Regions from separate parts of the Xylanibacter ruminicola 23 genome, predicted to be linked through region 2. Evidence: riboswitches for the same ligand, from Rfam matches in the RefSeq annotation. Region 2 holds a riboswitch; each other region holds the start of a gene.
What was found. Region 2 has a riboswitch for cobalamin ahead of PRU_RS14335 (NADPH-dependent FMN reductase family protein). Riboswitches for the same ligand answer to the same signal wherever they lie in the genome.
Positions count from the first base shown of each region.

Region 1 (4,261 bases), 1.4 Mb from region 2:
GGGTTGGGGTTGTCTGTGATACCGATGACGATGAATTTCATAGGATGCTGGGTATTTGATAAAGGTGCGTGTAGCTGGCTAGTACGTTGTGATATCTGAAAATTGGCGTTGGTACAGGCTCACCTTTAGCGTTATAGACTTGGGTGATACTCTCAGGGGTATCGCCGATGAATTGCGTGTAATGGAATTCGTGCCCTCGATAGGTCTTGCCATCGAGGGTGAACTGGCGGTAGCCTAAGGACAGCTTGCGATCAGCTTTGCGGGCAGTGATCGAGTAGGGCAGTACACCGCACATGGGGAAACTTCCATCGTCGGTAATGATGGCTTGACAGAGGTACATCATACCGCCACATTCGGCAACAATCCTGCCGCCATCTTCCGCAAATTTTTTGATAGCATGCAGACAAGCCTGATTGGGCACTAATGCCTCCAGGTGCTTCTCAGGATAACCGCCTGGCAGATAGAGCAGGTCGATGCCATCAAAAGTTGGCACATCTTTCTCAGGATCGAAGAAAATGACGTCGCCAAACTGGTCTAAAGTCTCCTGATAGATGAACGAAAAACTTTCATGATTCCTGGCTATAAGCGTTTTCGTTTCCAGATGCCGGAACTCGCAGTTTCTTGTTTGGGACTTTACCTCGTCATGGAGCGTGGTAGTGAGACTTTTGAGAGATGGGAGGTCGATATTCTCCTCTAAAAGGGCAGTCAACTGGTCTGACTCGGGTAGTTGTGAGAAATCGAGCCCCAGATAGCGTGAATTTTGCTCCAGGTCGGGCGATTTAGGCAGGTAGCCCAGGCACTTGACATGGAGCTCATCGCACACTTCGCGCAGCATGTTGAAGTGGCGCTGCGAACCAACTTTGTTAAATATTATACCAGCGATACGAACGTCGCCGCGGAAGTGGATAAAGCCCGATAAGAGGGCTGTCATCGAGTAGGCTGCCGATTTAGCATCGACCACCAGAATCACGGGAATATCAAGCACGCGGGCGATGTCGTACGACGAACCCAGTTCGCGATCGTAGCCATCATAAAGGCCCATCATACCTTCGACGATACAGATGTCAGCATCAGTCCCGTAGTGCGCAAATAGCGCGCGTACGTGTGCGGGCGTAGTCATAAAGGTATCGAGATTGACCGACGGGTGCCCACAGACAGCTGTGTGGAATTTAGTGTCGATATAATCGGGCCCGCACTTGAAGGGCTGCACCCGGTAACCGTTCTGGGTGAACCACTGCATCAGGCCTCGGGCAATGGTTGTCTTGCCTGAACCACTGGTGGGTGCTGCTATCATAAACGCTGTCTTGTTCGACATCTTCTGAAGTTGATTTGGGTGCAAATATATAAATTTTCTGCTAAATATGTGTGGTTAACCGAAAAAAGTTGTACCTTTGTCGCCAAAATAAGGTCATCTGGTGGCCGATGCCACTACGATGAAAAGGGAATACGGTGAGAATCCGTAACTGTACCTGCAGCTGTAATCCTCGCAAAAAGGGTTTGCCTGTATAACGCCACTGAGCCACAGGCTCGGGAAGGTAAGACAGACTGAGGAAAGTCAGAAGACCTGCCGAATGTCAATTGAAGATTGACAATTTAACTTTAGACCGTTCAGGAGTTAGCGGTTGTGATAATTTGATAGTAATGAAACTAGGGAAGCAATTGGCAATAGGCCTGAGTTTGCTTGCTATTGGTGCAAATGCCCAGACCGACATTTGGCGTGCTGATAGTTTGCAGGAGGTGGTGGTGACAGGTACTGGTACGCAGCACCTGCTGAAAGATGCGCCCGTGCAGACCGAAGTAATCAGTCGCCGGCAGTTGCAGCAGTATGCCGGCAAGAGTATCGAGGATATCCTGTCGGGACTCACGGCATCGTTCGATTTCAGCGAGAACGATATGAGTAGCAGACTGCAGATGAATGGTCTGGGCAACGCGTATGTGCTGATACTGATAGACGGTAGGCGCCTGCATGGTGATAATGGTGGCGAGAACGACCTGAGTCTTATCGACCCGCATAATATCGAGAAGATAGAAATCGTGAAGGGTGCCTCGAGTGCCCTCTATGGCAGTGATGCGATAGCTGGTGTGATCAATATCATCACCCGCAAGCATCGCGAACAGGGCGTGATGGTGGAGAACACCACGCGCGTAGGCACTTATGGCGACATCAGGCAGCATAACGGCGTGGCGCTCAACTATGGTAAACTGTCGAGCTACACCAACTTCCAATTGCAGCACTCCGACGGTTGGCAGAACACCGCCGAGGAAGCTATCCAACAAACGGAATACCACATCACCGACTCGCGCAACAAGACGGTGAACCGGCATACCAACTGGCAGATAGCTGAGCGACTGACTTATCAGCTCACGCCTGCCATCGAACTCTATGCCGACGGTAGCATCTACTGGAAGCGCATCTATCGCCCCTGCGGTCATCATCCCGGTGTGGACGTGAAGACATGGGATCTGCAGTACAACAATGCGTCGGCGTCAGTAGGTGGTAAGTGGAAGCTGAACAAGACCGACGTGATTACGCTGGATGCCGACTGGAAGAAGCATGCCTATAACTACGCCTATACCGACACCACGCTGACGGATGGCTATGTGAACGGCCGTTTTACCAATTATTTCCCTTACTTCCCCGGTGATAAGGAACTGCAGAGCGACCAGCGACTGACTAACATCTCGCTGAAAGGAATCTTTGCGTTGCCCTATGAGCAGCAGTTGAGTGCCGGACTGGAGTATCGCTACGACTGGTTGAAAGCGCCGATGCGTGTGGCTGGCGGAAAAGCGACTGACAATACCGAAGCACTGTATGTGCAGGACGAGTGGGCACTGCTGGATCCACTCCACATCACAGGCGGTTTGCGACTGACCCGCAATGAGGGATTCGGCACCCGACTGACACCCAAACTGTCAGCCATGCTGAAGTTGGGCGACCTGCGACTGCGAGCCACCTGGAGTCAGGGTTACAAGACACCTACGCCTAAGGAGTTGCACTATCAGTATATCAAGAATATGAATGGTGTGTATCTCTACCTGGGCAATGAAGACCTGAAGGCACAGACCTCGAATTATTTCGGTGCCAGCGTGGAATATACCATCGGGCACCTGACGCTGACCTTGGCGCCTTATATTAATAAGGTGGACCGCATGATCACGCTGGTGACCATACCTACCAAGCAGGCTCCGGGCGAACTGATTACGAAATACGACCCCATCCGTGTGCGTCAATATCAGAATATGGAAGATGCCAAGACCTATGGCGTGGATTTCACCGTGCGCTATCAGGGTAAGCACTTCACCGCTGGTGGTAGCTACAGCTATCTGGACACCGAAGCCAACCAGTATGACACTGAGAACGACGTGATGCAGAAGGTGACCATCGACGGTATGGCGCATCACAAGGCTAACGTATATGCCACCTGGAATCATCAGTTCTCAAAGAAATACCAGTTGGGCGTGGGTATCTACGGACGCTTGAGCAGTAAGCGCTACTATCAGATAGACGGCGACGGCAAGGGTTATCAATTGTGGCGACTCTCAACCAATCATCAGATAGGCCGACTGCTGAAAGTGGATGCCGGTATCGACAACATCTTTGATTTCGTGGACCGCACGCCTCACGGACTGCATTTGGGCACCACCTCGCCAGGCAGAACTATCTATGCCTCGCTCACGCTGAGATTCAATCAAGGTAAGAAACTATCAAATAAGTTTAAGTCTAATTTTAATTACAACAACAATGAAACAGATTAAGTTTTTGATGCTGGCCATGCTGACAGTAGTGGGCAGCGCACTGTTTACAGCTTGCGACAGCGATGATGACAACAAATCAACACAGTCGAACTATGACAGGTATCAGCAGGCTGTGAACCAGACAGTGAATGCACAGAAGAAGAGTGACAAGGTGATCCTGCTGGTAGCCTTCGGTTCTACCTGGGAACAGGCCTATGACACCTTTGATAAGGTGGTGGATGACTACAAGGCTCAGTTCGGTGGATGGGATGTATATCTCTCATTCTCTTCGGCCATCTGTATCAACAATGCCCGTGCGGGTGAGAATGTGGAACCTAAGGACTATTACGACCCCGAGCACTGGCTCACCGCTATCGGTCTGGCTGGTTACAAGCAGGTGGTGGTACAGTCGCTGCAGGTAATCCCTGGTGAAGAGTATCGCCGTGTGCGCGACAGCTATGTGAAGGACTTTATGAACAACCGTAATGGTGACTTCACTGATGCTTACATGAAGAGTCTGGACCGC
Region 1 covers NC_014033.1:1,272,086-1,276,346, reverse strand. Annotated here, with positions in the region: gene PRU_RS05660 (bifunctional cobalt-precorrin-7 (C(5))-methyltransferase/cobalt-precorrin-6B (C(15))-methyltransferase) at 1-41, opposite strand, end outside; gene PRU_RS05655 (cobyrinate a,c-diamide synthase) at 38-1,315, opposite strand; cobalamin riboswitch at 1,397-1,586, shown strand; gene PRU_RS05650 (TonB-dependent receptor plug domain-containing protein) at 1,642-3,756, shown strand; gene PRU_RS05645 (sirohydrochlorin cobaltochelatase) at 3,743-4,261, shown strand, end outside.
Region 1: linked by a shared signal. The riboswitch ahead of PRU_RS05650 (TonB-dependent receptor plug domain-containing protein) and the one ahead of PRU_RS14335 (NADPH-dependent FMN reductase family protein) in region 2 are both predicted to bind cobalamin.

Region 2 (4,261 bases):
AAGGGCCGTATCGTAGACTTCGGCTATCTGCATGGCCACATGGAGGGCCGAGTCCTTACGTCCGGCAAAATAGTTGGAACGGAACTTAGGCAGCAGATTCTGACCGATGGTTTCTAAATCGTATTCATAACCCCAATCCTTAATAAAACGGTCGAGCTCGGTATAGTTGTCGGCAGCTTCGGCATAGCGACGGGCTTCTACCAGGTATCCGCAGCCGTTGATGCGTCCCTCGAGTGTTTGTCCAAAGTCGGTTTTCATATATTGGGCATAATTGCGGGCGGCTTCGGCTGTTTTTCCGTTCATCTGGTACACTTGTGCACGATGCAGCCAAACTAAGGCACGCAGTGTTTTTAATTCTTTTTCAATCGGCTTGGGCTCTTTCTCATAGATAGTTACAAGCGAGTCCATGCGATCTACCCATACGCCGGCCTCATTCAAGTGGTGATTGATGTGACTAACGGCGATATTCTCTAAGGTTTGAATGCTGGCTGCTATCGGTCGGTTTGTAGAGTCGTTAACTGTGCGAAGTACCCACAGATAGGCATCGTCATAACTCTTCTTGGCTTCGTCGAAGCGTTCCAACATTATCTGGGTGTCGCCTAGGCTTAAGTAAAGCGTCTGTAATTCGACAGGACAGTATGGATTGTCCACATCCTTCAGCTTGTCGATAAGCAGGAGGGCAGTGCGCATGGCATTATCGTAGTCGCGATCGGTGGTTAGCATGATAACCAGGTTAGTGCCTGCATGTATGTACTCCCAGAAGTCCTCGGCAGGAGGATTCTCGATAGAAACAACACGACGGAAGCACTCGATGCACTTATCCATCTGTCCCATCTGGAAATAAGCTACGCCACGATAGCCTTCGGCACGTATCGGCGAGAGTTCGCCAACTTCGGCCAAACTGTCAGTAACGGCCAGGAAATGCTCAAAGTCGCCAGAAAATCTAGCAGCCAGAGCAATACTGTCGCCACGTGTGGAAATGCGCTTTGCGGGGATGTCGCCTCGTTTTTCACCGCCCTTACCGCCACAGGCCGTGAGCACGGTAAGGATGATAGCTATACTTATTAAATATATGCACCTACAAATTTTCATGATAAATAGTTTGTAGGTGCAAAGGTACGGGTTATTTTCTAAAAACCCAAATAAAAAATCAAGTTTTTATCTTTTCCCCCTTCAATATTCCATTCATAAAGATTTAGAATCTGTAACCACCGGCAGAGAGAACCGAATACATGCCGAAACTCTTTTTGCGTAGCCAGTTGAATTTAGTTAGCATTAATTATCATTGTGAGTCATGTCGAGCACCAACATTCTTACCACCAGGATAAATAATATCACGGCGACGACTAACAGAACCATCAGCGCTATTTCCATGTTTTTAGAAGTTTATCACACCAATATTGAAATGCATCTTTTTAAGATATATACTATTACAGTTTACCATTGTGGCTCATGTCGAGTACCCACAATCTTACAATCATTGCCAACACTATTAAGGCGAATGCCATCAGGATAATTAGATTTGTTTCCATACTTTTATTACTTTTGTTTTTAAATTTCTGGTGCAAAGATATAACAAAAAGACAGTATCTGCAATAGCACAGACAAATGGTCGGGTGGTTTCAGACAAATAGTCGGGTATTTGTTCGCGATAACTACACCTATTATAGATATAAAATTGTTTAAAACCACAAAACAAAATGTAGTTTTATCGTGTGTTTTGCTATCATTATCTTGAAATTAAGTACCAAAAGTTGTGTAATTTGTCCGACGACGTGTCGTTTTGTCCGACAGATTGTCTGAAATGTCCGACGATTTGTCTGAAACCACCCGACTATTTGTCTAAACCCTTGTGGGAATGGATTTTTTGCCTTACCTTTGCAACCAGAAAATTTAATCGCTCTTTCTTTTTTTTAAGTAATAGATATAACCTAATGATCAATATCCTTTTGACAATGAAGTGCAGTGCGTAATGGAACGAAGCGTTAACTGCCAAACGTGCCCCAGGCCAACTATCTCGCTAACGGATAGAAGGCCTGGGGCCTTTTTTTGTATAAAACAAATTATTTTTGATTTTTTGTTTGGCGTATAAGAATAATGTTGTATATTTGCAACGTGATTCAAGAATGAGTCTATGTGAAAGTTGAGGCTACGCCTCGACATAACGTGAACGTTGAGGCATAGCCTCGACCTTCGCCCGTAAAGGTTCGCTTAGCCGCGATTAATTGGGAATGTGAGTGAGAATCTCCGACTGTCCCGCAGCAGTGAACTCCATTATGGCTCCTAAGCATCAATGCCATTGCCCGTTTGGGTGAGAAGGCGCTTGGGAGTGGAGGAAAGTCTGAAGACCAGCCTTTTTCGGTATTTGCTAAATGCTCTCGATGTAAGGGCGTGAGGCGCAACTTAATTTTTGTGGGTATGAAACATGAATCAATCGTCGTGGTATACGACAGTTGTCAGGCTATTGCAGAAGAAATAGCCGACAAGCTTGGCGCTGAAACTATCAGCGTACAGAGTATTAACAACAGGCAGATAGAAAACTGCCAGAGTTTTGTTCTTGCATTAGAGTTTATGGCTGATGGAAGTATGACTCCCCATTGGCAGTGGGCTTGTCAAACGTTGCGTGGTGCTAGCCTAAGTGGAAAGAACTTTGCCGTGTTAGTGGCATTAGGTAACAAACTGAATCATGATGCAGATAAAATTTGCCATGAACTGCGTGAACGCCATGCGCACATTGTTGGCGAACAGCTATATGCTGAAACGCCCCAATGCAATCTCGAAAATTGGATATGTTCTGTTTCACCTAATTTATAATCAAATTACTATGGTATACATTTTAGTAGTAGCTTTGGAATTTTTGCTCGCAACCATTGGTGTAGCGTGTCTTATCAGACACTATAACCACAAAGTTTAGTGGCTATATAGAAACAATGATTGTTAATTTATGCCGCAAAGATGCGAAAAAAGAAAGGTGGCTGGTCGTCTCGACTAGCCACCTTTACCCTAACTAAACAAATACTTATTTATAAATTTACACCTGTGATTAAAGACTTGGAGTAATAGCTGCCAACCAGGCATCGATACGTGTATCGGTCTGGTCGTCCTCATTGATGTCGTCGAGAGGCAGGCCAATAAACTTTCCGTCGATAACTGCTTCAGAATCGTCGAAAGTGTAACCATCGGTTTCAACGCTACCAATAAAGTTGGCACCGCTGTCTTTGATGCCGTTATAGAGCTCACCCATACCACCTACAAATGTATCACTATAGGTAGAACAGTCGCCACAACCAAAGATGGCGATAGTTTTTCCGCTCAGGTCGGCACCCTGTAAGGTCTTCAAACCGTCGTACCAATCGTCCTGCAGTTCGCCAGCTCCCCAGGTAGAGGTACCTAAGATCAGATTCTGGTTTGCGGCAACGGTTTCGGCCGAAAGATCCTGTACATTCAAGGCTTCGCAACCCAGCTTCGAGGCTATCTTCTCTGCGATGGCCTCGCATGTTCCTGTAGAGGAACCATAAATTACAATAGTTGAATTCATTACTTTATATTATCATTATGTGGTTTAATTCTTACATTTGCAGTTTCCGTCGCATTGTCCTTTACGTTTGCAATAGCGCTCGCACTGGGCACAGATGTCGTACCCCAACATAGCACCAAGAATAAAATCCTCTTCAGGTGTAAGTTGGTTCAACGGACGGGTAACAATGAGTCGGATGGCATCCAGGCATTCGCGACGCCCAAAGTAAACGTTCAGGTTCTGCTGACCTGCAGGCTGCAGCACGTAGGGTATGCCTTGGCTTTCCAATCGTTCAACAGCCTGGTTACCATACTTTTTATTGCAGGTAAACAGTACCATCTGGCGCACGCCTTTATTCAGCTCGTAGATGTGGTTCATCAGTACTTTGAGTTCCGTTGGGATGTTTCTTTCTGTTCTCATTGTTATACTTTTAATTCGACGGTGCAAAGGTACGGCGAAAAAATAAAGTGCGCAATACCTAAAACAGAGTGTTTTAAGCATCGCGCACCTTTCGGTGTTCAATAAAAAGAACTAATATAAAATAGGTATTGGAGTATCCTTAAGCGTACGAGTGCATGCCGCCTAAGAAGTAGTTTACACCAAAGTAAGTCATGAGGATGGTGAGGAATGCCAGAACCATATACACGTTGTGATTAAGTTTGATGCTACGATGGGCGGGGATGCCGTAAATCATCAGGGTGATGAGTGCCCAGGTTTCTTTGGGGTCCCACGACCAGTAGTTTC
Region 2 covers NC_014033.1:3,448,299-3,452,559, forward strand. Annotated here, with positions in the region: gene PRU_RS14330 (helix-turn-helix domain-containing protein) at 1-1,092, opposite strand, end outside; cobalamin riboswitch at 2,187-2,371, shown strand; gene PRU_RS14335 (NADPH-dependent FMN reductase family protein) at 2,419-2,814, shown strand; gene fldA (flavodoxin FldA) at 3,044-3,538, opposite strand; gene PRU_RS14345 (DUF2023 family protein) at 3,563-3,937, opposite strand; gene PRU_RS14350 (cytochrome c biogenesis protein CcsA) at 4,077-4,261, opposite strand, start outside.

Region 3 (4,261 bases), 420 kb from region 2:
ACCCAATCGTCCAACTGGAACGTAAAGTATTTAGTACCAAAGTTGCGCTCAAAATCCTGTTTGCGATTACGATCGTAAAGCACCTCTTTGGGCGAAAAGTTGCCCAGCAGTTTCTCTACATAATCGGCAGTTCCCTCACCTGTCAGAAACTCACCTGTCGAGATATCAAGAAAAGCCACACCAAAGCTCGACTTACCAAAATGGATAGCCGCCAGGAAGTTGTTCTCCTTGTAATTCAGCACGTTATCGCTCATGGCCACACCAGGTGTAACCAACTCGGTAATGCCACGCTTAACAAGCTTTTTTGTGAGTTTGGGGTCTTCCAGCTGGTCGCAGATGGCCACACGTTTGCCAGCGCGAATCAGCTTAGGCAGATAGGTATCCAAGGCGTGATGAGGAAAACCAGCCATTTCATCGCCTTTGCCACCAGCACCGTTACTACGATGTGTTAAGGTGATACCTAATATCTTTGAGGCAGTAATAGCGTCTTCGCAATAGGTTTCATAAAAGTCGCCACACCTGAAAAGCATGACTGCATCTGGGTGTTTCGCCTTCAAATCAAAGAACTGTTTCATCATAGGGGTTAGTTCTTTCCCCGCTGTTTTTGCCATAACTACCTAAATTTAAATCTGAGCGGCAAAGTTACTCCTTTTTTCGCAAACAGCAAAATTTTAGCCTTAAATAATTGTTATGTTCCCGTTTATTTGTATCTTTGCCAGCAAGATGAAGAAACTCGTTATCATATCGCTGATGCTTTGCTGGATGCTGTCGCTTTCAGCCCAATTCCTAAATTCGGGCGACACCATCGCTATAATCTCGCCTTCAAGTGCAACCGATACTGCTACCATTAATGGCGGCATCCAAACCTTAGAGAAGTGGGGCTATCCATGCATCGTGGCGCCCCATGCACTGGCCGATTATCATGGTTTTGCAGGCACTATCGATGAGCGACTTAGCGATTTGCTGTGGGCTTTACGCACACCATCCATCAAGGCCATCATGTGTTCGCGAGGCGGCGATGGAGCTGCCCATCTGCTTTCCCGTATCTCATTAGATACACTCCAGCAGTATCCAAAGATGATTATCGGATTCAGCGATGTGACGGCGTTGCTGTGTGCCCAGGCTAGGGCAGGCGTAATGGGTATTCATGGTTCGATGTGTCATGCATTGAAAACCTACGAGGGCAACGATACCGTGAGTCAGGCTTTACGAGGCATGCTTGCTGGTCATCTGCCCACCTATCGCATTGCTCCCCATCCCTTAAACATAACAGGTAAGGCCGAGGGCATTATCGTTGGTGGTAACATGAGCGTTTTCAACAATCTGGCAGGCTCTGATTTCGATCCGCTGTTTATCGATGGAATCGTACTATTTATTGAAGATACAGGCGAGGGCATGAGTAAGGTAGACCGCATGCTGCATAACATCGAGATACGTGGCTTACAGAAACACATCCGAGCCGTTATTGTTGGGCAGTTCAACAAATACAAACACCCCGAAAACGGTTTCGACGACATGTACGCCCTGCTCAACGAGTACCTACAGCATTGGCACATCCCCGTATGCTACAACTTTCCTGTAGGTCATGCCCACCTAAAAAACTTCCCCCTCCTAACAGGCGCCAAAGCCACATTAGAAGTAAACCCCGATGAGGTAGTGCTAGATTACAATAATTCCCATTAGAGGAACATTTTGTTCCCACGTTGGGAATGAAACGTTCCCAAACTGGGAATCAAACATTCCCAAGTTGGGAATATTTTACGTGCTTTAGATGGCAAGGGGGAGTATAAATCAAAAAAACTGAGTAAAACTATTTATTTTGAGAATAATTATTGTATCTTTGCAGCTGTAATCGGTTCTCCTGATGTGGAGATTAATAGGGAATCGGGTGAGAATCCTGAACAGAATCCCGCCGAAAGGCACCTACCCGTGGCCTTTCCTGCTGCTGTAAGTCGTCCTTTATGAGGCGCAAACATGTATGTCACTGAGATTTTTGGGAAGACGTTTGCTGCCAGACGATAAGTCAGAAGACCTGCCGATGAAACTTTAGCCGCTTGCCTATCTCTGGGGTTAGATGGCGATGGCAGAATAAAAGATGATGAATCGAGCATTCACATTGGCAATGGCTTGCGTGTTGACGATGACAACGGCAGCACAAAGCAAGTTAGATTCCGTACAGCATGTGCGGGAGATAATTGTTGTGTCGAAGCCTGCCATGCGCGAGGTGGTACCCAGTCAGAAACTGAAGGGCGAACTGCTGGAACAACTGAACACGCACTCTGTGGCCGATGCGTTGCGCTATTTCTCAGGTGTCCAACTAAAGGATTATGGCGGCGTGGGCGGCATTAAAACAGTAAACATCCGCTCGATGGGTACGCATCACTTAGGCATCAGCTACGATGGTGTGCAGTTAGGTAATGCGCAGAACGGACAGATTGACTTGGGCCAGTTCTCACTTGATAACGTAGAGGATATCACACTTTATAACGGCCAGAAGAGTGCCATCTTCCAGCCCGCCAGCGATTTTGGAAACGCCGGTTCTATCTATATCCGTACCAAAGCGCCTGATTTCAAGAAAGGCGAGAATACCCATCTGCGATTTAAAACCCAGTATGGTTCAAGCGATATGTTCCGCTTTTCTACCCTTTGGGAGCAGAAACTGTCATCAACCATCAGCTCATCGGTAAGTGCCGGCTTCTTAACAGCCAGCGGTAAGTATAAGTTCCATTACGAGCGAAAATATCCTAACGGACAAACGGCTTGGGACACAACGGCTGTGCGACAGAACGGCGATATACATGCTGAACGTATCGAAGCAAACCTGTTTGGCCGATTGGAGCAGGGTAGTTGGCAGCTTAAGGGTTATCTATATAACTCAGCCCGAGGCATTCCTGGTGCCATCGTAAACAACGTATGGCGACGTGGTGAGCGCCAACAGGATTTGAACACCTTTGTACAAGTCGATTATAATAAGAATATAGGCGATGGTTTCAGCACCCGATGGCTGGCCAAGTATGCCTATTACAACACCCACTACGTAAACAAGGATACCACCCAGCTACCTGTTGACAATCGTTACAAGCAGCAGGAGTTCTATCTTTCTACAGCCAATGTACTGGAGCTGCTACCCAACTGGAGTGCATCGCTGGCCTACGATTTTAAGTGGAACAAACTGAATGCTGATATCTACAACTTTGCATACCCCACACGCATCTCTAATCTGGTAAGCTTAGCCACAGCTATCGACTACAAACATCTGAAGGCGCAGGGCTCTATCCTGGCTACCTTTATCCACGACAAAACCCACCGCAGGGGTGAGTTTGCAGGCTTAAACAGCAGTCATTCGCTATCTAAACTCACGCCGGCGCTATTTGTTAACGTGTATCCCTTCCGAGGCACCTTCTTCTCTATGCGAGCCTACGTAAAAAAGAGTTTCCGCATGCCGACCTTCAACGACCTGTATTATACCGATATGGGTAATGCCAACCTGGTGCCCGAGAGCGCCTTGCAGTACGATGCCGGCTTTGCGCTTAACAAGCACTTTGAGCATAGTATCATTCGCCATGCCGAGATGCACTTCGATGCCTATTATAATACAGTACACGATAAAATTGTGGCTTACCCCAAGGGGCAGCAGTTCCGTTGGACGATGCTGAACTTAGGTAAAGTTCACATCAAGGGAATAGATGTTGAGGCCGAGGCCGATTTCAAGATTGGTAAGGATCTGATAGCTACCACTCGTGCCCAGTACACTTATCAGGATGCACGCGATGTTACTGATGCCGAAACCTCGTATTATAAGCATCAGATACCCTACATCCCCTGGCACTCAGGTTCTGCTATTCTGGGTCTTACCTATAAGAACTGGAACCTGAACTACTCGTTTATCTATGCGGGCGAACGCTACGACGAGCAGGAGAACATTATCTATAACCACATGGAACCTTGGTACACCAGCGACCTGAGTCTGGGAGTTTGGTGGAAAGTAAATAGTGTGCTGATGAAAGCGCACTTGGATGTGAACAATCTCTTAGGTCAGGATTACGAGGTAATCGTAAATTACCCCATGCCTGGTCGCAACTATGCACTAACATTAAGCGTTGAGATATGAAGCAGCTAGCGTACTACATATTAACCCTGTTGCTCCTTTCGGCCTGTCGCCAGGATGTGATGATAGTGCCGATGGAGAAAAGCGATCCAGGCGGTAAAACGCAGCAGGGCGATATCATAGGTATGTATCTGCTGAATGAGGGCAACATGG
Region 3 covers NC_014033.1:3,024,836-3,029,096, forward strand. Annotated here, with positions in the region: gene mutS (DNA mismatch repair protein MutS) at 1-611, opposite strand, end outside; gene PRU_RS12870 (S66 peptidase family protein) at 724-1,683, shown strand; cobalamin riboswitch at 1,837-2,054, shown strand; gene PRU_RS12875 (TonB-dependent receptor) at 2,099-4,111, shown strand; gene PRU_RS12880 (YncE family protein) at 4,108-4,261, shown strand, end outside.
Region 3: linked by a shared signal. The riboswitch ahead of PRU_RS12875 (TonB-dependent receptor) and the one ahead of PRU_RS14335 (NADPH-dependent FMN reductase family protein) in region 2 are both predicted to bind cobalamin.